One region of the Pseudomonas sp. GW821-FHT02H06 genome, then DNA from elsewhere that is predicted to be linked to it. Evidence: predicted binding sites of a transcription regulator. Region 1 holds the regulator's gene; the other holds the start of a gene.
What was found. The regulator sigma-54, encoded in region 1, starts transcription at its own class of promoters, with help from an activator protein. The targets are predictions, from matches to a motif close to ANTGGCATNNANNTTGCTNT.

Region 1 (16,154 bases):
GATGCCGCCATTGGGACGCGCGTAATCTTCGACGCGAATCTGAAACTGCTCGTCCAGCGGCACGGCTTCGTAGTCGACGTCATACAGGCCGCAGTACACCGGATAGAAGCTGTAACTGATGTCCGGGAACAACAGCGGTTTTTCCTGCCGGAAAAAGGCGTTATAGGCGTGAGCCAGCACCTCGTCCGAGCCGTTGCCGAGAAACACGCGATTGGCGTCGACGCCGTAGTAACTCGCTACGGCTTGCTTCAGCACGTCACTGTTGGGATCGGGATACAGGCGCAGGTCGTCACTGACCGCAGCACGCATGGCGTCGATCGCTTTGGGCGACGGGCCATAGGGGTTTTCGTTGGTGTTGAGCTTCACCAGTTTGGTCAGCTTGGGCTGCTCGCCCGGCACATACGGCACCAGGTCGTTGACGAAGGGACTCCAGAATTTGCTCATGCTCAGTTGCCCTCTTGTTCGGTGTCGACGATGCGGTATTCGGCGCTGCGGGCGTGGGCGGTCAATGACTCGCCGCGTGCCAGTACCGAGGCCGTTTTGCCCAGTTCGGACGCACCCTGCTCCGAGCAGAAAATAATTGATGAGCGTTTCTGGAAATCGTACACGCCCAACGGCGACGAGAACCGTGCGGTGCCCGAAGTCGGCAGCACGTGGTTGGGACCGGCGCAGTAGTCGCCCAGCGCTTCGGACGTGTGACGACCCATGAAGATCGCGCCAGCGTGGCGAATCTGCGGCAGCCAGGCCTCAGGGTCAGCCACCGACAACTCCAGGTGCTCCGGCGCAATCCGGTTGGCGACTTCAATGGCCTGGGTCATGTCGGCTACCTTGATCAAGGCGCCGCGGCCATTGATCGAGGTCTGGATGATTTCCGCGCGCTCCATCGTCGGCATCAGTTTGGCGATGCTGGCGGCGACGCGATCAAGGAACTCGGCATCCGGACTGACCAGAATCGCCTGGGCGTCTTCATCGTGCTCGGCCTGGGAGAACAGGTCCATGGCGATCCAGTCGGGGTCGGTCTGGCCGTCGCACACCACCAGAATCTCCGACGGGCCGGCGATCATGTCGATGCCCACTTGGCCGAACACGTGACGCTTGGCGGTGGCCACATAAATGTTGCCCGGGCCGACGACTTTATCCACCTGCGGGACGCTTTCGGTGCCATACGCCAGCGCTGCAACCGCCTGGGCGCCGCCGATGGTAAACACGCGATCGACGCCAGCGATGCAAGCCGCCGCCAGTACCAGCTCATTGAGCTCACCGCGAGGTGTCGGCACGACCATGACCACCTCGCCTACGCCGGCGACCTTGGCCGGAATGGCGTTCATCAACACCGAAGACGGGTAAGACGCTTTACCGCCCGGCACGTACAGCCCGGCGCGATCCAGCGGAGTGACCTTCTGGCCCAGCACGGTGCCGTCGGCCTCGGTGTAGCTCCAGGAATCCTGCTTCTGCCGCTCGTGGTAACTGCGCACACGGTCAGCCGCTTTTTCGAGGGCCCGACGCTGGGCCGGCGTGATGCGGGTCAGTGCCAGCTCAAGACGCTCGCGCGGCAGAATCAGGTCGGCCATCGATGCAACGTCCAGGCCGTCGAAGCGACGGGTGTATTCCACCAGCGCCGCATCGCCGCGCTCGCGCACGTTCTTGATGATGTCGAGCACACGCTCATTGACCGAGTCGTCAGACACACTTTCCCAGCTCAGCAGATGATCCAGATGACGGGCGAAGTCCGGATCGGCAGCGTTGAGTCGGCGAATAGCGTTGGGAGTGGTCATAGCGTGGGCCTCAATGAATGGCGATTTCTCAGATGCCGCGTATAGGCAGATGCCTAAGCTAGCAAGCCATCCGCGCGGGCACCTGAGAAATTTGGCTATGACACGGATAGCTGGGCGTGATCCTGATGAGGGTCACGCGATGCAGTCAACCGCGGTGTCGCGACTCCACGGCAGCGCGCAGGGTGTCGATCAGCGACTGAATGCGGGCGTGTTGCATTTTCATGGATGCCTTGTTCACCACCAGCCGTGAGCTGATGTGGGCAATCATGTCCTGGGGTTCGAGGCCGTTGGCACGCAGCGTGTTGCCGGTGTCGACGACGTCGATGATCTTGTCGGCCAGGCCTACCAGCGGCGCGAGTTCCATGGAACCGTACAGCTTGATGATGTCGACCTGACGGCCCTGTTCGGCGTAGTAGCGCTTGGCAACATTGACGAACTTGGTCGCCACACGCAGCCGACCCTTGGGTTCGACGGCGCCGACTGCACCTGCAGTCATCAGCTTGCACTGGGCGATTTGCAGGTCGAGCGGCTCATACAGCCCTTGGCCGCCGTATTCCATCAGCACGTCCTTGCCCGCGACGCCGAGATCTGCAGCACCGTGCTCAACGTAGGTCGGCACGTCAGTGGCACGCACGATCAGCAGGCGCACGTCGGCCTGGGTCGTCGGGATGATCAGCTTGCGGCTCTTGTCCGGATTCTCGGTCGGCACAATGCCCGCCGCAGCGAGCAGCGGCAAGGTGTCGTCGAGGATGCGGCCCTTGGACAATGCGATGGTCAACATGGGAAACGTCAGTCCTTATCAGCAGCGCGTGCCGGGTCGCAACTGGCGCCCGACTACCTCCGGCTCAAGAAGCCAGAGTGGAACGAATCAGAAAATCCTGGCGCTATGGCCAGACACGTCGCCCGCGTCGATCACATCGACACGGGCGAACGCGCAGCTGCTGACTAGCCCGGAACGCGACGGATCTTCGCGCCCAGCATCTGCAGTTTTTCTTCGATGCACTCATAACCACGGTCGATGTGGTAAATGCGGTCGATCAGCGTGTCGCCTTCGGCAACCAGCGCAGAAATGACCAGGCTCGCCGAAGCACGCAGGTCGGTCGCCATCACTGGCGCGCCCTTGAGCTTGGTGCAGCCGGTGACGATCGCGGTGTTGCCTTCGACCTGGATCTGCGCGCCCATGCGGTGCATTTCATACACATGCATGAAGCGGTTTTCGAAGATGGTCTCGATGACCGCACCCGTGCCTTCGGCGATGGCGTTGAGCGAGATGAACTGCGCCTGCATGTCGGTCGGGAAAGCCGGATACGGTGCAGTGCGCACGTTGACCGCTTTCGGACGCTTGCCGTGCATATTCAGCTCGATCCAGTCCTTGCCGGTGGTGATCTCGGCGCCGGATTCACGCAGCTTCTCGAGTACCGCTTCGAGGATCGTCGGATCGGTGTCCTTGAGTTTCACACGGCCGCCGGTTGCCGCCGCCGCCACCAGGTAGGTGCCGGTTTCGATACGGTCGGGCATGACCCGATAGGTCGCCGAACCCAGGCGTTTGACGCCATCAATGGTGATGGTGTCGGTACCGGCGCCAGAGACTTTACCGCCCATGGCGTTGATGAAGTTCGCCAGGTCGACGACTTCAGGCTCACGCGCGGCGTTTTGCAGGACGCTGCGGCCGTTTGCCAGGGCAGCGGCCATCATGATGTTCTCGGTGCCCGTCACGCTGACGGTATCGAAGAAGAAGTTGGCGCCACGCAGCCCGCCTTCCGGCGCCTTGGCCTTGATGTAACCGCCTTCGACGTCGATGACCGCGCCCATGGCTTCAAGACCACGGATGTGCAGATCGACCGGACGCGAACCAATGGCGCAACCTCCAGGCAGTGCCACTTCGGCTTCACCGAAGCGGGCAACCATCGGACCCAGAACGAGGATCGACGCACGCATGGTTTTCACCAGCTCGTACGGAGCGACCAGGGTCTTGATGGTGCGCGGGTCGATTTCGACGCTGAGCTTCTCGTCGATGATCGGCTCGATGCCCATGCGACCGAACAGCTCGATCATGGTGGTGATGTCGTGCAGGTGCGGCAGGTTGGCGACGGTCACAGGACCATCAGCCAGCAGCGTGGCTGCGAGAATCGGCAGGGCAGAGTTTTTCGCCCCGGAGATGCGGATTTCGCCATCAAGACGAATGCCGCCAGTAATAATCAGTTTGTCCATTGGAATCTCGACGCCGTGTTGGCTCAGGTGCGCTCGGCCCACGCAGCGCGGCTGAAAAATTTCATGGTGACCGCGTGGATGCTGCCATCGGCGATCCATGGGTTCAAATGCGTGTAAATCTGCTGCTGGCGCTTGACCGGGCTCAGTGCGGCCAGTTCGTCGCTGATCACGTTCAGCTGGAAATTACAGCCTTCGCCTTCAACTTCGACCTGGATATCTGGCAACTTAGCTTCCAGGAAGCTTTTAACTTCTACGGCCTGCATGCTTAACCTCAATCGGCGCCCTACGCGCGCGGGTCGGCCATCATACAAAAAAGCCCTCTCGTTGCGAACCCTACTTTGCAGGGGCCGGACGAGGGGCTTGATCGATGAAAGCAATTAATGATGCTGCAACAGCTCGGTCAGGCCGGAGACCTGGGCGATTTCCTGCATGTCTTCAGGCAACGCGCGGACGGTGACTGACTTGCCTGCGGCCTGGGCATCACGCATGAACGCAAGGAGCAGAGCCAGGCCGACACTGCTGGACTTCTCGACGCCGGAGCAATCGAGCGTCAGGGCTGCAGCGGTATTTGACTTGATCAGCGCCGCGCCCTGTTCACGCAAGGCCGGGCCGGTCCGATAGTCGATCACGCCGGAGAGCATCAGCTCTCCGGCGCCAGCGGCAGTTACGGACGCTTGACTCATTTGACGACCTTGTCGCTGGAGCTTTCCGAGGTCTGCTTGGCTTTGGCGACTTCGCCAGCCCAGCCGTCGATGGTTTTGTCCAGGTTGTTGCCGTTGCGCTGCATGGCGTCAGCGAACTGATCGCGGAACAGCTTGCCGATGTTGATGCCGTTGATGATCACGTTACGCACTTTCCACTCACCGCCGATTTTGACGAGGGTGTAGGAAACAGGGTAGACCGCGCCGTTGTTGCCCTTGACCGACATGTCGACGGACGTGCGATCGGCCGCTTCCTGCTTGGCCGGGGAAACGGTGATGCCCTGGTTGTTGTACTCGAGCAGCGCGTTGCCATAGAACTGGATCAGGCTGCGCTTGAAGTTTTCCTGGAAGCGCTGCATCTGCGCCGGGGTGGCGTTGCGCGAATACTTCACGGTCATGATGCTTTTGGAGATGCCGTCAGCGTCGATGACCGGGCCAACGATGCCGTTAAGTGCATCGTAGAAGGCTTGCGGATTGGACTTGTAGGTTTCCTTGTTGGCGGACAGGTCAGCCAGCAACTGCTTGGTGGTGCGATCAACCAGATCGTGAGCGGAATCGGACGCGGCTGCGTTAGCAAACAAAGGCAGGGCGGCCAGTAGCACCAGAAGGCCACGGCGCAGAATCGAGATCATGAAAAAACTCCTCATTTGGCGTCTTTGCCCACTGAATTGAGCAGGAATTTACCGATCAGGTCTTCGAGTACCAACGAGGACTGGGTGTCATGGATGACGCCGCCGTCTTTCAACAGTTGGTCATCGCCACCGACACTGATGCCGATGTATTTTTCACCCAGCAGGCCTGCGGTCAGGATGGAAGCGGTGGAATCCGAAGGCAGGTTGTTGACCCGCTTGTTCACTTCCATCGTCACACGCCCCGTGAAGGTATCGTGATCCAGATCGATTGCAGTGACCTTGCCAATGTTCACACCGGCCATGGTCACTTTCGCTCTGACAGTCAAACCGGCGATATTGTCGAAATTTGCGTAAAGTTTATAAGTGTCGGTGTTGGCGCTGGCGCTCAGACCGCTGACGCGCAGGGCGAGCAGGAGCAAAGCCAGGATCCCGGCCAGCAGAAACAGGCCTACACCGGTTTCGAGGGTGCGGTTTTGCATCAGAAGTCTCCAAACATCAAGGCGGTCATAATAAAGTCCAGGCCCAGTACGGCCAATGAGGCGTAGACCACGGTCTTGGTCGTGGCGCGACTGATCCCTTCGGACGTGGGCTCGCAGTCATAGCCCTGGAACACGGCAATCCAGGTGACGACAAAAGCGAACACGACGCTCTTGATGACACCGTTGAGTACATCATCGGAAAACGAAACGCTGTTCTGCATGTTGGCCCAGAAGGAGCCTTCATAGACGCCCAGCCAGTCGACCGCCACCCACGAACCACCCCAGATGCCGACCACGCTGAAAATCAGCGCCAGCACTGGCAGCGAAATGAAGCCTGCCCACAGACGCGGTGCAACGATGTACTTGAGCGGGTCAACACCAATCATTTCGAGACTGGACAGCTGCTCGGTGGATTTCATGTTGCCGATTTCAGCGGTAAGCGCAGAGCCTGCACGACCGGCGAACAATAGAGCAGTGACCACCGGACCGAGTTCACGCAGCAACGTCAGGGCAACCATCTGCCCCACAGCCTGCTCGGAGCCGTACTTGGCGAGAATGCTGAAACCTTGCAGCGCCAGCACCATGCCGATGAACACCCCGGACACGACGATGATGGCCAGGGACATGACGCCCACCGAGTGCAACTGACGAACCAGCAGCTGAAAACCGCCACCGATTCCGCCGCGCCCAAGCAACGCATGAACCAGAAAAATCCCTGAACGACCCAGCACTGCAACCATATCGATCGTCGAACGCCCCATCAGGCGTACGCGATCCATTAAAGACTTTCTGCGCATCAGCGCTTCCCCAAAAGATCGTCGCGATAATCCGGCGCCGGATAATGGAAAGGCACCGGCCCGTCGGGATCGCCCGTCATGAACTGACGTATACGAGGGTTATCCGACTCCATCAGTTCCTGCGGCGTGCCCTGCCCCAGCACCTGACCGTCACCGACGACATATAAATAGTCGGCGATGCTGGCGGTCTCGGCGAGGTCGTGGGACACCACGATACTGGTGATACCCAGCGCATCATTGAGCAGCCGGATGAGCCGAACCAGCACGCCCATGGCGATAGGGTCCTGCCCCACGAAGGGTTCGTCGTACATGAGGATCTGGGGATCCAGCGCGATGGCGCGCGCCAGTGCAACACGGCGCTTCATGCCACCTGAGAGTTCGTCGGGCATCAGATCGACTGCGCCACGAAGTCCGACCGCCTGCAGTTTCAGCAGGACGATGTCGCGAATCATGTCTTCAGGCAGCTTGGTGTGAACCCGCAGCGGGAACGCCACGTTTTCGAAAACGTCGAGATCGGTGAACAACGCGCCGCTCTGAAAGAGCACGCCCATCTGCTTGCGCGCATCGAAAAGATCGCTGCGCGAGAGTTTCGGCAAATTCTGGCCATTGACCCAGACTTCACCTGCGCTCGGACGCAGTTGTGCTCCCATCAATCGCAGCAGAGTGGTTTTGCCACTGCCCGACGGCCCCATGATGCCGGTGACTTTGCCCCGGGGGATGCGGATGTCCACATTATTGAAGATGCTGCGCGCACCGCGCTTGAAGGAAACGCCCTTCAGCTCGACCGCGTAGGCGTTATCGGCACTCATCTAAACTCCTTGCGATGCAACCTGTCTCTCAGATGCCGCGTTCTTGACGAACGACACACTTTTGGAGGGGCCGAACAAGCGGCGGACTATACCACCGCTGTCGCACGCCGCCCAAGCTCCAACGTGTCGAGTCGCAAACAAAGAAGGGTATTAAGGACGGTGTGGAATTTTCGTACCCACCGCCAGCCTTTATCACGCTGTTGCTGAAGGACGTCTCCGTTCATTAAACAAACAGCAACGATGAAGCGTGAGGCTTTTGAACATTGCCGCTATAATCCCCGGCCTTTCACCATGCGACCCCTTCCGATATGTCCAATGCGCGCAACCTGATTGAATCGGCACAGAGCACCATCCGCCTTGAAATAGAAGCCGTGGAAGGTTTGCTTGCGCATATAGATGCCGATTTCGTCAACGCGTGCGACATGATTCTGGGCAGTCAGGGCCGCGTGGTCGTGGTAGGCATGGGCAAGTCGGGGCATATCGGCAAGAAGATCGCCGCTACGCTGGCCAGCACCGGCACCCCGTCCTTTTTCGTGCACCCCGCCGAGGCCAGCCACGGCGACATGGGCATGATCACCAGCGCCGACATTATTCTGGCCCTGTCCAATTCGGGCACGACGGCCGAAATCGTCACGTTGCTGCCGCTGATCAAGCGGCTGGGCATCAAGATGATCAGCCTCACGGGCAACCCGGAATCAACACTGGCCAAGGCCGCTGACGTCAACCTCAATGCGCGGGTCGAAAAAGAAGCCTGCCCGTTGAATCTGGCGCCCACCTCCTCCACCACGGCGGCGCTGGTCATGGGCGACGCCCTGGCCGTTGCGCTGCTGGACGCCAGAGGCTTCACCGCCGAAGACTTCGCGTTTTCCCATCCAGGCGGTGCACTGGGTCGTCGGCTGCTGCTGAAGGTCGAGCATGTCATGCACACTGGCGCCAACCTGCCGCAGGTTGCGCGCGGCACGCCGCTTCGCGATTCGCTGATGGAAATGACCCGCAAGGGGCTTGGCATGACCGCCATCCTCGAGAGCGACGGCCGCCTTGCCGGTATCTTCACGGACGGCGACCTGCGTCGCACCCTGGATCGCCCGATCGACATACGCCAGGCGACCATCGATGAAGTCATGACCGTCCACGGCAAGACCGTGCGCCCGGAAATGCTCGCGGCCGAAGCCTTGAAAATCATGGAAGACAACAAGATCGGCGCACTCATCGTGGTCGACGAGAACGATCGCCCGGTTGGCGCGTTCAATCTTCAAGACCTGCTCCGCGCAGGAGTCATGTAAATGAGCGCCGATATGAATGACCTGATGCAACGCGGCAAGAACATCAAACTGGCGATCTTCGACGTCGATGGCGTACTCACCGACGGACGCCTGTACTTCCTCGAAGACGGCAGTGAATTCAAGACCTTCAACACCCTCGACGGCCAGGGCATCAAAATGCTCATCAACTCGGGTGTGACGACTGCCATCATCAGCGGACGCAAGACCCCCGTGGTTGAGCGGCGCGCGAAGAACCTCGGCATCGCGCACCTTTATCAGGGCCGCGAAGACAAACTCGTGGTACTCGACGAGCTTTTGCAGCAACTGAATCTAAGCTACGAGCAGGTCGCGTATCTGGGCGACGATTTGCCTGATCTGCCGGTCATTCGCCGGGTGGGCCTGGGCATGGCTGTTGCCAATGCCGCCAGCTTTGTCCGCGAGCATGCCGACGGCATTACCCAGGCACGTGGCGGCGAAGGCGCTGCCCGCGAATTCTGCGAGTTGATCCTGAAGGCTCAGGGCAACCTCGAAGCGGCTCACGCCGCCTACCTATAGAAGTGCATTTATGCTGAGCAAAAAGTTTCGAACGTTTCTGCTGTTCGGTGTGCTGGCACTGCTGCTGGCAGCGGTCGGCTACTGGAACATCAGTCCGGAAAGTTTCCTCGATCAACCCAAGGCTGCCGTGGATGAGAGCGCCGTCGATTACTACGCGACCAACGCCCACAGCATTCAGTACCTGCCCGACGGGACCATGCAGTACGACATGACCGCGGACAAGGTAGAGCACTTGAAAGCCACCGACGTCACCCTGATGACCACGCCGGTGCTGCAGATGTATCGAGGTTCTACCTTCCCGTGGCACGTACAGAGCGTTCGCGCCGAAGTGTCGCCGGGGGGCGATCACGTCGAGCTGATCGACTCGGTGCGCATCAACCGCACCGACGAAAAAGACCGCACCACCATCATCACCAGCAGCCGCATGACTGTATTCCCGCAGAAGCAATATGCGGAGACTGCCCAACCCGTTAGAATCGACGGCCTTGGCGGTGTAACGACCGGCACGGGTATGAAAGCGTATCTGAAAGAAAGCAGGATGAACCTGCTATCCAACGTAAGAGGACAGTATGAGGCTCGTTAAAACCCTTCCTTTTTTGCTCGGCCTGGGCGCAGCACTGGGAAGCGCGAGCGCCTGGTCTCTGCCGACGGATCGCGATCAACCCATCCACATCCAGTCGGATGACGCGCAGCTGGACGACAAGCAAGGCATCGCCACCTACAAAGGCAATGTCATCATCACCCAGGGCACGATGAAGATCACCGGCAACACCGTGACCATCACCCGTACACCGCAAGGCGACGTGGACGTGTTCACGTCCGTGGGCAACCTGGCCTACTACGAGCAGAAGCCATCGGTGGACAAGCCGATCGTTCAGGCCTGGGGCGTCACTATCCAGTACTTCGCGGCCCAGAACCGCATCGTGCTGATCGACAAGGCCAAAGTGGTCAACGACGGCAACACGTCCGAAGGCGAGAAAATCGTCTATGACACCGTCAAGCAGGTCGTGAACGCCGGTCGTGCCAATGGCACCAAGGTCACCGCACCACGCCCTCGTATCGACATGGTCATCCAGCCGAAAAAGAAAACCGACCAGCAGAAGGCCCAGTAATGGCGACGCTGAAAGCCCAGCACCTGGCCAAGGCCTATAAAAGCCGCCAGGTCGTACGTGACGTCAGCCTGTCCATCGAGAGCGGCCAGATCGTCGGCCTGCTTGGCCCCAACGGCGCCGGCAAGACCACCTGTTTCTACATGATCGTCGGCCTGGTTCAAGCGGATCAGGGTCGCGTCCTGATCGACGACCAGGACGTCAGCCATCAGCCGATGCACGGCCGTGCACGCGCCGGTATTGGCTACCTGCCACAAGAAGCGTCGATCTTCCGCAAGCTCTCCGTCTCGGACAACATCATGGCGATCCTGGAGACCCGCAAGGAGCTCGATCGCGCTGCCCGCCGCAAGGAGCTGGAAAGCCTGCTGCAGGAATTCCACATCACCCACATTCGCGACAACCTGGGCATGAGCCTGTCGGGCGGTGAACGTCGCCGTGTGGAAATCGCACGCGCCCTCGCCACTTCGCCGAAATTCATTCTCCTCGACGAACCCTTCGCCGGTGTTGACCCTATTTCCGTAGGCGACATCAAGCAGATCATTCACCACCTCAAGGCCAAAGGGATCGGCGTGCTGATCACCGACCACAACGTGCGTGAGACGCTGGATATCTGCGAAACCGCTTACATCGTCAACGATGGACAGCTGATTGCCGAAGGCGACGCCGAATCCATCCTGGCCAACCAGTTGGTCAAGGAAGTGTATCTGGGTCACGAGTTCCGCCTGTAACCGCAGTGATGACATGAGGTTGTGCGGTTCCCGCAATGTGCGCCATCGCCAACCTCGTTTTTTAATTGTCATCACACTCTAGGCAAACCCTCCAGCTTCAGGCATATAATTTGCTTAAGTTGGCGCCCTCGGCGCCCTGCTAGTAAATGGCGCGCAGTGCGCCGGCGAATAAGGTGTTAAGCCCTGCCATGAAACCTTCGCTAGTCTTGAGAATGGGCCAGCAGCTGACGATGACACCTCAGCTGCAACAGGCAATCCGCTTGCTTCAGTTGTCGACGCTGGATCTCCAACAGGAAATTCAGGAGGCGCTGGAGTCGAACCCGATGCTGGAACGGCAGGAGGAAGGCGACGATTTCGACAACGCCGACCCCTTGGCGGATAACGTAGAGCAAAAGCCCAACGCTGATGTTCAGGAACCCACCTACCAGGAATCGGCGCCTACCGTCGACAATCTGGAGGACGGCGACTGGAACGAGCGCATTCCCAACGAGCTGCCCGTCGACACTGCGTGGGAAGACGTCTATCAGACCAGCGCCAGCAGCCTGCCCAGCAACGACGATGACGAGTGGGATTTCACCACCCGCACCTCCGTTGGCGAGAGCCTGCAAAGCCACCTGCTGTGGCAACTCAACCTGGCGCCAATGTCGGACACCGATCGCCTGATCGCCGTGACGCTGATCGACTGCATCAACAATCAGGGCTACCTCGACGAAACACTCGAAGAAATGCTCGACGCCTTCGACCCTGAGCTCGATATCGAGCTGGACGAAATCGAAGCCGTTCTGCACCGCATTCAGCAGTTCGAGCCTGCCGGCATCGGCGCTCGCAACCTGAGTGAATGCCTGCTGCTGCAGCTTCGCCAGCTGCCCGCCAAAACCAAGTGGCTGGCGGAAGCGCAGAAGCTGGTCAGTGACTACATCGATCTGCTCGGCAGCCGCGACTACGCGCAACTGATGCGCCGCATGAAGCTCAAGGAAGACGACCTGCGTCAGGTCATCGAACTGGTCCAGAGCCTCAATCCGCGCCCCGGCTCGCAGATCGAGTCCAGCGAAGCCGAATACGTCGTGCCTGACGTCATCGTGCGCAAGGACAACGAGCGCTGGCTGGTGGAGCTGAACCAGGAATCCGTGCCGCGCCTGCGGGTCAATCCGCAGTACGCCGGTTTTGTGCGTCGCGCCGATACCAGTGCCGACAACACATTCATGCGCAATCAGCTGCAGGAAGCTCGCTGGTTCATCAAGAGCCTGCAGAGCCGCAACGAGACGCTGATGAAGGTGGCCACGCAAATCGTCGAACACCAGCGAGGCTTCCTCGAGTACGGTGACGAAGCCATGAAGCCCCTCGTTCTGCATGACATCGCTGAAGCGGTCGGCATGCACGAATCGACGATCTCCCGGGTGACCACGCAGAAGTTCATGCACACCCCGCGCGGGATCTACGAACTCAAATATTTCTTTTCCAGCCACGTCAGCACCTCCGAAGGCGGCGAATGCTCGTCCACGGCGATTCGCGCGATCATCAAAAAACTGGTCGCTGCGGAAAATCAGAAAAAGCCGTTGAGTGACAGCAAGATCGCTGGTTTACTGGAAGCACAAGGCATTCAAGTGGCCCGTCGCACAGTCGCCAAGTACCGCGAATCCCTTGGGATTTCGCCGTCCAGCGAACGCAAGCGACTGATGTAAAGGTCACACGTCAAAGCGTTCCAGTGGCAGGCATTACGCCTGCCTCTTAATGCACTGGCAACGAAGGAGAAGCTGTATGCAAGTCAACATCAGTGGACACCAGCTGGAAGTGACTGAACCTCTGCGTACCTACATCGGCGAGAAACTCGCCCGATTGGAACGCCACTTTGACAAGATCACGAATGTGCAGGTCACCATGGAGGTCGAGAAGCTCAAGCAGAAAATCGAAGCCACCTTGCACGTTCCTGGCGCTGAAGTGGTTGCCAACGCCGAACACGACGACATGTACGCAGCCATTGACCTGCTTGCCGACAAGCTTGACCGCCAACTCAAAAAACATAAGGAAAAACAGCAAAGTCTGCTGCAAGGCGCGACTGCTCGCTGACACTCCCCACCCATGATCCGACTTGAAAATATCCTGACCCCTGGCCGTTCACTCGTGAACGTGCCAGGCGGCAGCAAAAAAGCCGTACTCCAGAACATCGCCAAAATGATCGGCACGCAAGTGCCTGATCTGGATGAGCAGGTCGTGTTTGACAGCCTCATTGCCCGTGAAAAGCTCGGCTCTACCGGGTTCGGTAATGGCATCGCCATTCCCCACTGCCGCCTGAAGGGCTGCTCAACGCCTGTCAGCGCCGTACTGCATCTCGAGAAACCCATCGATTTCGACGCCATCGACGGCGCACCGGTTGACCTGCTGTTTGTGTTGCTGGTCCCGGAAGCGGCTACCGATGCTCACCTTGAATTGCTGCGCCAGATCGCCAGCATGCTCGACCGTGATGATGTGCGTAAGCGCCTGCGCGGTGCCAAAACCGACGAAGAGCTCTACAGCGTCGTGCTCGACGTCCAGAACGGTCACTGATCATGCGGATGATCATCGTCAGCGGCCGCTCCGGCTCCGGCAAGAGCACGGCCCTCGATGTCCTTGAAGACAGCGGTTTCTACTGCGTCGACAATCTGCCCGCCGGCCTGCTTCCAGAGCTGGCGGAGCGCGCGCTGATCAACACCGAACTGGCTGAGCCCCTGCTGGCGGTCTCGATCGACGCGCGCAATCTGCCCAGTCACCTGACGCGATTCCCGCGCATGCTCGCCGAAGTTCGGGCCCGGCACATCCAGTGCGACGTGCTGTTTCTCGACGCCGATGAAGCCACCCTGCTAAAGCGCTTTTCAGAGACCCGCCGTCGTCACCCGCTGAGCACGGCAACCCGCTCGCTGGCCGAAGCGATTCGTGACGAAAAAACCCTGCTCGGTCCGATCATCGACTTGGCTGATCTGACGGTCGACACCACGCACCTGAATCTCTACCAGCTGCGCGACATTCTCAAACTGCGCCTGCTGAACAAACCCGAGCCGGGCACTGCCTTCCTCATCGAATCCTTCGGCTTCAAGCGCGGCATGCCCGTGGACGCCGACCTGGTGTTCGACGTGCGCTGCCTGCCGAACCCGTACTGGAAGCCCGAGCTGCGCGAGCAGTCCGGCCTCGACAAGCCGGTTGCCGATTACCTCGCGGCTCAACCGGACGTCGAAGAAATGTTCCAGGACATCTTTTCGTACCTCAATAAGTGGTTGCCGCGCTTCGCCGCCAGCAACCGCGCCTACGTTACTATTGCCATTGGCTGCACCGGCGGACACCACCGCTCCGTCTACCTGACCGAACGTCTGGGTCAGGTGCTGCAGCAATCGCTCAAGAATGTTCAGGTCCGCCACCGCGACCTAAGCTGAAAGGACCTCCATCGCGATGCCCGCTCTAGAAATCACCATCATCAACAAGCTGGGTCTGCACGCCCGGGCCGCCGCCAAATTCGTGGGCGTCGCCGGCAAGTACCCTTGCCAGATCAGGGTCGGTCGCACGCCGGAGACGATGGTCGACGGCAAAAGCATTATGGCCGTCATGATGCTCGCGGCCGGCAAGGGCACCCTGATTCACTTGGCCACCGAAGGTGAAGAAGCCGATGCCGCGCTGGCGGGACTGGTCGAACTGATCAATAACAAGTTCGACGAAGGCGAATAAGCCTTACCGCTGCCCGACGCGTCCATTACCGTCAGAGATGAGCGATGCCACTGACAGCCATGCCTCCATTAGCGCGAGGGGTCAGATCAAGGTCCGAGAAGATGCTGATGCTGGGGAGCACCCTGGCGGTGGCAGCCATCTTAGCCATCGTGACTTCGTTGCTGTTTCGGGAGCTGGGCACGGCCAACGAAGCCGCCGTGCGCTCCGCAAACAACGTGGTGCAGTTGATCGACGCAGATGTGCAGCGTAACGCCGAGCTGTACGACACCTCACTTCAGGGCCTGATCACTGCATGGCGACGACCCGACGTGATGACGATCTCGCCGGAGTTACGGCAACTGGTGCTCTTCGACCGGGCCACGGCGGCGCCCTTTAAGGGCGATGTGGTGCTGCTGGATGAAACCGGGCGCATCGTCGCCGACTCCACCTCGCTGACGCCTCGGCTGGACAACTTTTCCGACCGGCCGGGCTTTCAGAAACACCGGGACAGCGGTTCGCTGGCGCTGGTGGTCGACGGGCCCTTCCTGTCACGCTGGGGCTTCAAGGACCTGTGCATCAGTTTCAGTCGCCGCCTCCCCTCCGACAACGGCCAGTTCGTCGGCATTGCCAGTGCATCAATGCGCCTGTCGTACTTCGATCAACTGTTTCGCACCCTGGACATCGGCCCCACGAGCACCGTCAACCTGCTCAGCGCGGATGGCGTGATGCTGGCCCGGCAACCCGATGACAACAACCGGACCTTCATCGGCCAGAACTTCAGCATGCGGCCCAACTTCAAACGCATTCTGAGAGAGGTAAACGGCAGCTTTGCGGCGGTGTCCGAGCTCGACGGCGCACAGCGGCTTTACACCTTCTCACGGGTTGGAGACTTGCCATTGATCGTCGTGGTCGCTCAATCGCGGGACGATGTCTACGCCGTGTGGAAACGCAACGCGTTGCTGGTGGCGGGCGCCACAGGTTTGCTGTGCATCGGGATTCTCTGGCTGTCGTGGCTATTGGGCCGCCAGCTGCGCCTGCGCCAGAACGCCGAACGCGAGCTGGCCGCGCTGGCGTCAACGGACGGGCTGACCGGTCTGGCCAATCGGCGCAGGCTGGACCAAGTGCTCAAGCAGGAGTGGGCTCGCGGAATGCGTTCGGGAAGGCCCCTAGCGTTGCTGATGATCGACGTGGACCACTTCAAGGCGTTCAATGACCGGCACGGGCATCATGGCGGCGACGTCGCCTTGCGCAGCGTTGCCCAGACACTGGCCGCCAGTATCCGCAGGCCCGGTGACCTGGCCGCGCGTTACGGCGGTGAGGAATTCATGGTGGTGCTTCCGGAAACCGACAAGGCAGGTGCCTGTGTCATTGCAGACAAGCTGCGCCTGGCGATTGAAGCGCTGCCGGCGTTCGCTGACGACACA
Region 2 (6,516 bases), on a different contig from region 1:
GCGAAACGTCCGCCGTTAGGCGGGCCCTCTTGATCCTGAAAGCCAAGTAAAAGCTAACGATTTGCCACGCCTCACAAGGGCTGCTAAAACTCAAGCGTCTGGCGCTGTTTCATACAAGGAATTTGCCAATGTCAGTTACCTCCGAACGCTCCAAAGATGGCCAAGAGCTGACCATCACCATCAAAGGACGCTTCGACTTCTCGAAGCACCAGGACTTTCGTGGCGCCTACGAAAAAGAACACGAGGCCAAACGCTATACGGTTGACCTGAAAGACACGACCTACCTCGACAGTTCAGCGCTCGGTATGCTCCTCCTGCTGCGCGACCATGCCGGCGGCGAAAGAGCCGAAGTCCAGTTGGTCAACTGCACCGCCGACGTCCACAAAATCCTCACCATCTCCAGCTTCTCCAAACTCTTCAAAATCGCCTGATGATCTCGCCTGCCTCCGATCGCCTGACGGTCCTCATCGCTGATGACAACGTCAGCGACCGGATGCTCCTGTCCGCCATCGTCAGCCGCCAGGGCCATGACGTCCTGACCGCCAGCGACGGCGCCGAAGCGGTCGGGCTGTTCGAGCGTCGGCGGCCGCAACTGGTGCTGATGGACGCCATGATGCCGGTCATGGACGGCTTCGAAGCGGCGCGCCAGATCAAGACACTCGCGGGTGACGCGCTGGTCCCGATCATCTTCCTGACGTCCCTGACCGAAGGCGAAGACCTTGCCCGTTGCCTCGACGCCGGCGGCGACGACTTCATTGCCAAGCCCTACAACCAAGTGGTGCTGGCCGCCAAGATCAACGCCATGAACCGCCTTCGCGTGCTGCAGGAAACCGTCCTGCACCAGCGCGACCTGATCACCCGCCACCACAAATACCTGCTCAACGAACAGCGCGTGGCCAAGGCGGTGTTCGACCAGATCGCCCACTCCGGGTGCCTGAGTTCACGCAACATCCGTTACCTGCAATCGCCCTACGCGCTGTTCAACGGCGATTTGCTTTTGGCCGCGTGGTCGCCGTCCGGCAACATGCACCTGCTGCTGGGGGATTTCACCGGCCATGGTTTGCCGGCGGCGGTGGGCGCGATGCCGCTGGCCGAGGTGTTCTACGGCATGACCGCCAAGGGGTACGGCTTGTCCGAAACCCTGCGGGAGATGAACGCCAAGCTCAAACGCATCCTGCCCGTCGACATGTTCTGCTGCGCCGCGTTGCTGTCCCTGAACTTCAAGCAGCAACTGGTCGAGGTCTGGAACGGCGGCCTGCCGGATGGTTACCTGCTGCATGGCGACGACCGGCCGCACACGCCGCTGATTTCGTCCAACGTGCCCCTCGGTGTCTTGAGCGCCGGCAGCTTTGACGACAACACCCAGGTGTATCCCTTCGGGCCGGGGGACCGGGTGTTTCTGCTGTCCGACGGCGTGGTCGACAGCACCGGGCAGGACGGCGAACTGTTCGGCGCCCGGCGTCTGCAGAATGTGCTGGTGAGCAACCGCAACCCGGCGCTGCTGATCGAAGAAGTGCAGTGGGCCCTGGCGCGCTTTCGCGGCCAGGCGCGGGACGATGTGAGCATGGTCGAAGTGGCCTTCACCGAGCCTGACCTGCTTGGCCCGCCCTCGGTCATCTATACCGACAGCGGCGATTCCAGCCCGCTGGATTGGTCCGCGTCGTTCGAGTACCGCGCGGCAACGCTCAAGCGCTTCAACCCGCTGCCGTATCTGTTGCAACTGCTGCAGGAGGTACATGGCTTGCGCATGCAGAGCAGCGAGCTGTATATCGTGCTGTCGGAGCTGTACAGCAACGCGCTGGAGCATGGCGTGCTCGGGCTCGACTCGGCGCTGAAGCGCGACGCCGCAGGTTTTGGGCTTTACTACCAGCAACGCGCCGAACGCCTCGATCGTCTGGTGGACGGTTTTATCCGCATCGATTTTCAGATCGTCCCGGACGGCCAGGGCGGTCGCCTGACGGTGCGGGTGCAGGACAGTGGTGCGGGTTTCGATTCCGATCGCGTGCTGGCGCTGCCGCCTGCGGTCACCCAATTGTCCGGGCGCGGCCTTGCGCTGGTCCGGCAGCTCAGCGACCGCTGTCGGTGGTCCGATGATGGCCGGACGGCCAGCGTGGAATTTGCCTGGGAGGGTCTGGCATAATCCCCGCGTCTTGATCAAGGAGTGAACAAGTGTCGAATAATCCTGTGGACTTCCACGTGCTCAGCACGCTGCGTGACGTGATGGAAGCTGAATACCCGGCGCTGCTGCAGGTGTTCATTTCCGATTCCATCAATCGGGTCAACGACATGACCCTGTTGTTGCGTGACCCTTCCTTCACTGCCTCCTCCAGCGCCTCGTTGCAACGCCTCGGCCTGATGGCCCACAGCTTCAAAGGCAGCACCGGCAACATGGGCGCCACGCATTTGTCAGAACTGTGCCTGCAACTCGAAGAGCAGGGGCGCGGCATGGTGACAGCGGATGACGCCCGGATAAGGCGTCTGGTGTTCGAGATCAAAGAGGAATTCTGCGCCGTCAGGAAAGTTTTCGAAGACGAACTGCAGCTCTGCCACGCCAGCCACTGAGCCGGGTGTTCCCCTCCGGCTTTCTGCCTCGGACTCACGTTTAATCCAGCCTCTCTCGCTACCTGGCCCGCCATTTGCTTTGTCTGTCTGTAATTGTGCTCTTGCGGAGATTCACATGGCGCTCGCCACCAACCCATTACTGACGGCTTTGACAGCGGCCAAAGCCCAGAAAGCCGGGAATAATGCCCCGACCAAGGCGCCGGAACCCGTCAAGCACAGCAGTTCCAGCTTTTCTGACGTATTCGCCAGGCAGGCACTGGTCAAGTCTCACGGTGCGGATAATCCGGCGCCCAAGCCGGCAAGCGCCAAGAGTTCGGCAGCCGACGACAAGCCTGCCGCCAGCCATACGTCTGCCGCCGCCGACAAGACCGTTGCCGATAACGGCAATGGCTTGCCTGCCAAGCCGGTGAACGGCAAGGCCGACGATGAGGCCGGCGCGGGGAAAGGCGATGCTCACGACAAGGATGACGGCACTGATGATGCGAAAGACCCGACCCTCGCGGATGCGCCGTCGGTAGACCCTGTGCCGGACCCGACACTGGCCGTCACGCCGCCGGTTCAAGAGCCCGTGGCCGTCGCGCCTCCCGTTCAGCCAGTGGTAGATCCGGCGCTTCTCGCCGGCACGCTGCCCGTGATGCCGCCGCCTGCGGTGCAGGCGCCGACCGCTGCAACCGACGCAACCGACGCTGCCGGCGACGATTTCGATCCGTACGCCGATCCGCTGGAAGGCTTGACCGCTGTGCAGGTCGCCCTGGAAAACAAGGCCCAGCAGACGGCGCAGAACAACGGTGTGCAGGGCGACGGCAAAGGTGGGGGCAAGCAAGACCCGAACGCCGATCCTTCGCAACTGCTGGCCACCAACCTGGCGGCGCTGGGCGACCAGCCTGTGGACAAGAGCACCACCGAAGGCGGCGGCGACAAAGCCTTCAGCGGCTTGCTGGCTGACGGCCTGAAAGACGTGAAGGCCGCCACCAGCGATACGCGAGTGGACAACTTCGCCGATCGACTGGCGGCCTTGTCCCAGGCCGCGCAGGTGAAAAACACCTCGGCGTCGGCTCCGGCCACGCCATTGCTCAATCAGCCATTGGCGATGAATCAGGGGGGATGGACTGAAGGCGTGGTCAACCGTGTGATGTACCTGTCGAGCCAGAACCTCAAACAGGCGGACATCCAGCTGGAGCCCGCTGAACTGGGCCGTCTGGACATCCGCGTCAATATGGCGGCGGACCAGCAGACCCAGGTCACCTTCATGAGCGCCCACGTTGGCGTGCGTGAAGCGCTGGAAAGCCAGATGTCTCGCCTGCGCGATTCCTTCGTCCAGCAGGGCATGGGCCAGGTCAACGTCAACGTCTCTGACCAGTCTCAGGGGTGGCAGCAACAGGCTCAGCAGCAGTCTGGTGGCGATGGTCAGCGCAACGGCGGCGGCAGCCGCGTCAACGGTGCCAGTGGCAGCGACCTCATCGCCGACGGTGCTCCGGTGGACGCTGCCTCGGCGGCTGCCAGCGCACCGCTGACCGTGGTGGGTTCCAGCGCGGTTGATTATTACGCCTGAAAACGCCCTGCCAACGCTTGGGCGTTGTCAGTCGCGGCAAGGGGTTAGCGGCAAGCGGCAAGTAAAAGTGGGATCAAGGGCGGCAGTGCGTGGGAGACCCCGGTTTCTCGGGCTCTGCCGCCTTTTGCTTTAGCTTGCCGCTTACATCTTGCAGCTTGAAGCTGCCCATGTGGCACAACCCTTGCTCTTCCTCTGTCACGCAACACCGAACCCCTTGGATAGTGACGGATTATTGGCATGGCGAAGAGTGACGACGCAGCAGTGGCGGACCCTGCAAAAAAGGGCAAGTTGAAAGTCATCATCCTCATTGTGGTGGGGCTGCTGCTGGCCATTGGTGTGTCGGTAGGCGCGACCTGGTTCATCATGCACAAGGCCGAAAGCAAGCCGGACGCCGCCGCCATTGCGGAAGCGGCGAATGCCAAAAAAGAGGCGATCTTCGAACCGCTGACACCGCCCTTCGTCGTCAACTACAACGTCAACGGTCGTCAGCGCTACATGCAGGTCAGCATCACCTTGCTGGCCCGCGACCACGCCGACCTTGAAGCGTTGAAAGCGCACATGCCGGTCATCCGTAATAACCTGGTGATGATGTTCTCCGGCCAGCCATTCGATACCATCGCAACGCCGGTGGGCATGGAAATGCTGCGCCAGAAGGCGGCAGCCGTGGTCCAGGAAGTGGGCCAGAAAGAGCTGAGCAAGAGCGTGATCGAACAGGTACTTTTCACTAACTACGTACTGCAGTAGGACCACGACATGGCCGTGCAAGACCTGCTGTCCCAGGATGAGATCGACGCGCTGCTGCATGGCGTCGACGACGGTCTGGTACAGACCGATAGTGTTGCCGAGCCTGGCAGCGTAAAGAGTTATGACCTGACCAGTCAGGATCGCATCGTCCGCGGACGCATGCCGACCCTGGAAATGATCAACGAGCGTTTCGCCCGCTACACCCGTATCAGCATGTTCAACTTGCTGCGCCGCTCGGCCGATGTGGCCGTGGGTGGGGTGCAGGTGATGAAGTTTGGCGAATACGTGCACTCGCTGTACGTGCCGACCAGTCTCAACCTGGTCAAGATCAAACCCCTGCGCGGCACCGCGCTGTTCATCCTCGACGCCAAGCTGGTGTTCAAGCTGGTGGACAACTTCTTTGGCGGCGACGGTCGCCACGCCAAGATCGAAGGCCGTGAATTCACCCCGACCGAGCTGCGCGTGGTGCGCATCGTGCTGGATCAGGCGTTCATTGATTTGAAGGAAGCCTGGCAGGCGATCATGGAAGTCAACTTCGAGTACATCAACTCGGAAGTGAACCCGGCCATGGCCAACATCGTCGGTCCGAGCGAAGCGATCGTGGTGTCCACCTTCCACATCGAACTGGACGGCGGTGGCGGCGATCTTCACGTGACCATGCCGTATTCGATGATCGAGCCGGTGCGCGAAATGCTCGACGCCGGTTTCCAGTCGGACGTCGACGATCAGGACGAACGCTGGGTCAACGCCCTCAAGCAGGATGTGCTCGACGTGTCGGTGCCGTTGCGCGTCGCGGTCGCTACGCGTCAGCTCAAGCTGCGCGACATCCTGCACATGCAGCCGGGCGACGTGATCCCGGTCGATCTCCCGGAACACCTGGTCATGCGCGCCAACGGCGTGCCGTCCTTCAAGGTCAAACTGGGTTCGCACAAGGGCAACCTGGCCCTGCAAGTCGTCGAACCCATAGAACGCCGTTGACGCTCCGTCGCCGGCAAAACGAATGTGCTGCGTAAACGAATCAATGTTCCCCGAGGACAACCATGGCTAATGACAACGATATGACTTCCGCAGACGACCAGGCTCTGGCCGACGAGTGGGCTGCTGCACTGGGTGAATCCGGGGACGGGCAAGCGGACATCGACGCGCTGCTGGCGGCCGACGCCGGCAACAACGCCAATCGCATGACGATGGAAGAGTTTGGCGGCGTGGCGAAAAGCAACGGCGCAGTTTCGCTGGACGGCCCGAACCTGGACGTGATTCTGGATATCCCGGTGTCGATTTCCATGGAAGTGGGCAGCACCGACATCAACATCCGCAACCTGCTGCAGCTCAACCAGGGCTCGGTGATCGAGCTGGACCGTCTGGCCGGCGAGCCGCTGGACGTGCTGGTCAATGGCACCCTGATCGCCCACGGCGAAGTGGTGGTGGTGAACGAAAAGTTCGGCATCCGTCTGACCGACGTGATCAGCCCGAGCGAACGTATCAAGAAGCTGCGTTAAGTGCGCGGCGTGATCAGAACCCTGTCGAGCCTGCCGCTGTTGGCGTTGTCCTGGGCGGTAATGGCAGCCGATCCGGCGACGCCTGCCGCGCCTGCTGCGACGACGGCTGCGACGGCAACGCCTGCGGTTGCCGCGCCCGTTGCCGGTTCGGTGAACGGC

Region 2: the regulator sigma-54 is predicted to act here: its motif matches at 2,624-2,643, upstream of AC07VF_RS26310 (flagellar hook-length control protein FliK).

The regions. Positions count from the first base shown of each region.
Region 1 covers NZ_JBWKVD010000007.1:202,390-218,543, reverse strand. The annotation lists gene hisC (histidinol-phosphate transaminase) at 1-444, opposite strand, end outside; gene hisD (histidinol dehydrogenase) at 447-1,775, opposite strand; gene hisG (ATP phosphoribosyltransferase) at 1,921-2,556, opposite strand; gene murA (UDP-N-acetylglucosamine 1-carboxyvinyltransferase) at 2,721-3,986, opposite strand; gene AC07VF_RS14225 (BolA family protein) at 4,010-4,249, opposite strand; gene AC07VF_RS14220 (STAS domain-containing protein) at 4,364-4,669, opposite strand; gene AC07VF_RS14215 (MlaC/ttg2D family ABC transporter substrate-binding protein) at 4,666-5,319, opposite strand; gene mlaD (outer membrane lipid asymmetry maintenance protein MlaD) at 5,331-5,798, opposite strand; gene mlaE (lipid asymmetry maintenance ABC transporter permease subunit MlaE) at 5,798-6,595, opposite strand; gene AC07VF_RS14200 (ATP-binding cassette domain-containing protein) at 6,595-7,404, opposite strand; gene AC07VF_RS14195 (KpsF/GutQ family sugar-phosphate isomerase) at 7,713-8,687, shown strand; gene kdsC (3-deoxy-manno-octulosonate-8-phosphatase KdsC) at 8,688-9,221, shown strand; gene lptC (LPS export ABC transporter periplasmic protein LptC) at 9,232-9,804, shown strand; gene lptA (lipopolysaccharide transport periplasmic protein LptA) at 9,791-10,333, shown strand; gene lptB (LPS export ABC transporter ATP-binding protein) at 10,333-11,058, shown strand; gene AC07VF_RS14170 (RNA polymerase factor sigma-54) at 11,247-12,740, shown strand; gene hpf (ribosome hibernation-promoting factor, HPF/YfiA family) at 12,817-13,125, shown strand; gene ptsN (PTS IIA-like nitrogen regulatory protein PtsN) at 13,138-13,602, shown strand; gene rapZ (RNase adapter RapZ) at 13,605-14,462, shown strand; gene AC07VF_RS14150 (HPr family phosphocarrier protein) at 14,479-14,751, shown strand; gene AC07VF_RS14145 (sensor domain-containing diguanylate cyclase) at 14,796-16,154, shown strand, end outside.
Region 2 covers NZ_JBWKVD010000034.1:3,503-10,018, reverse strand. The annotation lists gene AC07VF_RS26325 (STAS domain-containing protein) at 129-431, shown strand; gene AC07VF_RS26320 (ATP-binding SpoIIE family protein phosphatase) at 431-2,140, shown strand; gene AC07VF_RS26315 (Hpt domain-containing protein) at 2,170-2,562, shown strand; gene AC07VF_RS26310 (flagellar hook-length control protein FliK) at 2,678-4,114, shown strand; gene fliL (flagellar basal body-associated protein FliL) at 4,352-4,858, shown strand; gene fliM (flagellar motor switch protein FliM) at 4,868-5,836, shown strand; gene fliN (flagellar motor switch protein FliN) at 5,899-6,357, shown strand; partial or broken gene fliO (flagellar biosynthetic protein FliO) at 6,358-6,516, shown strand, end outside.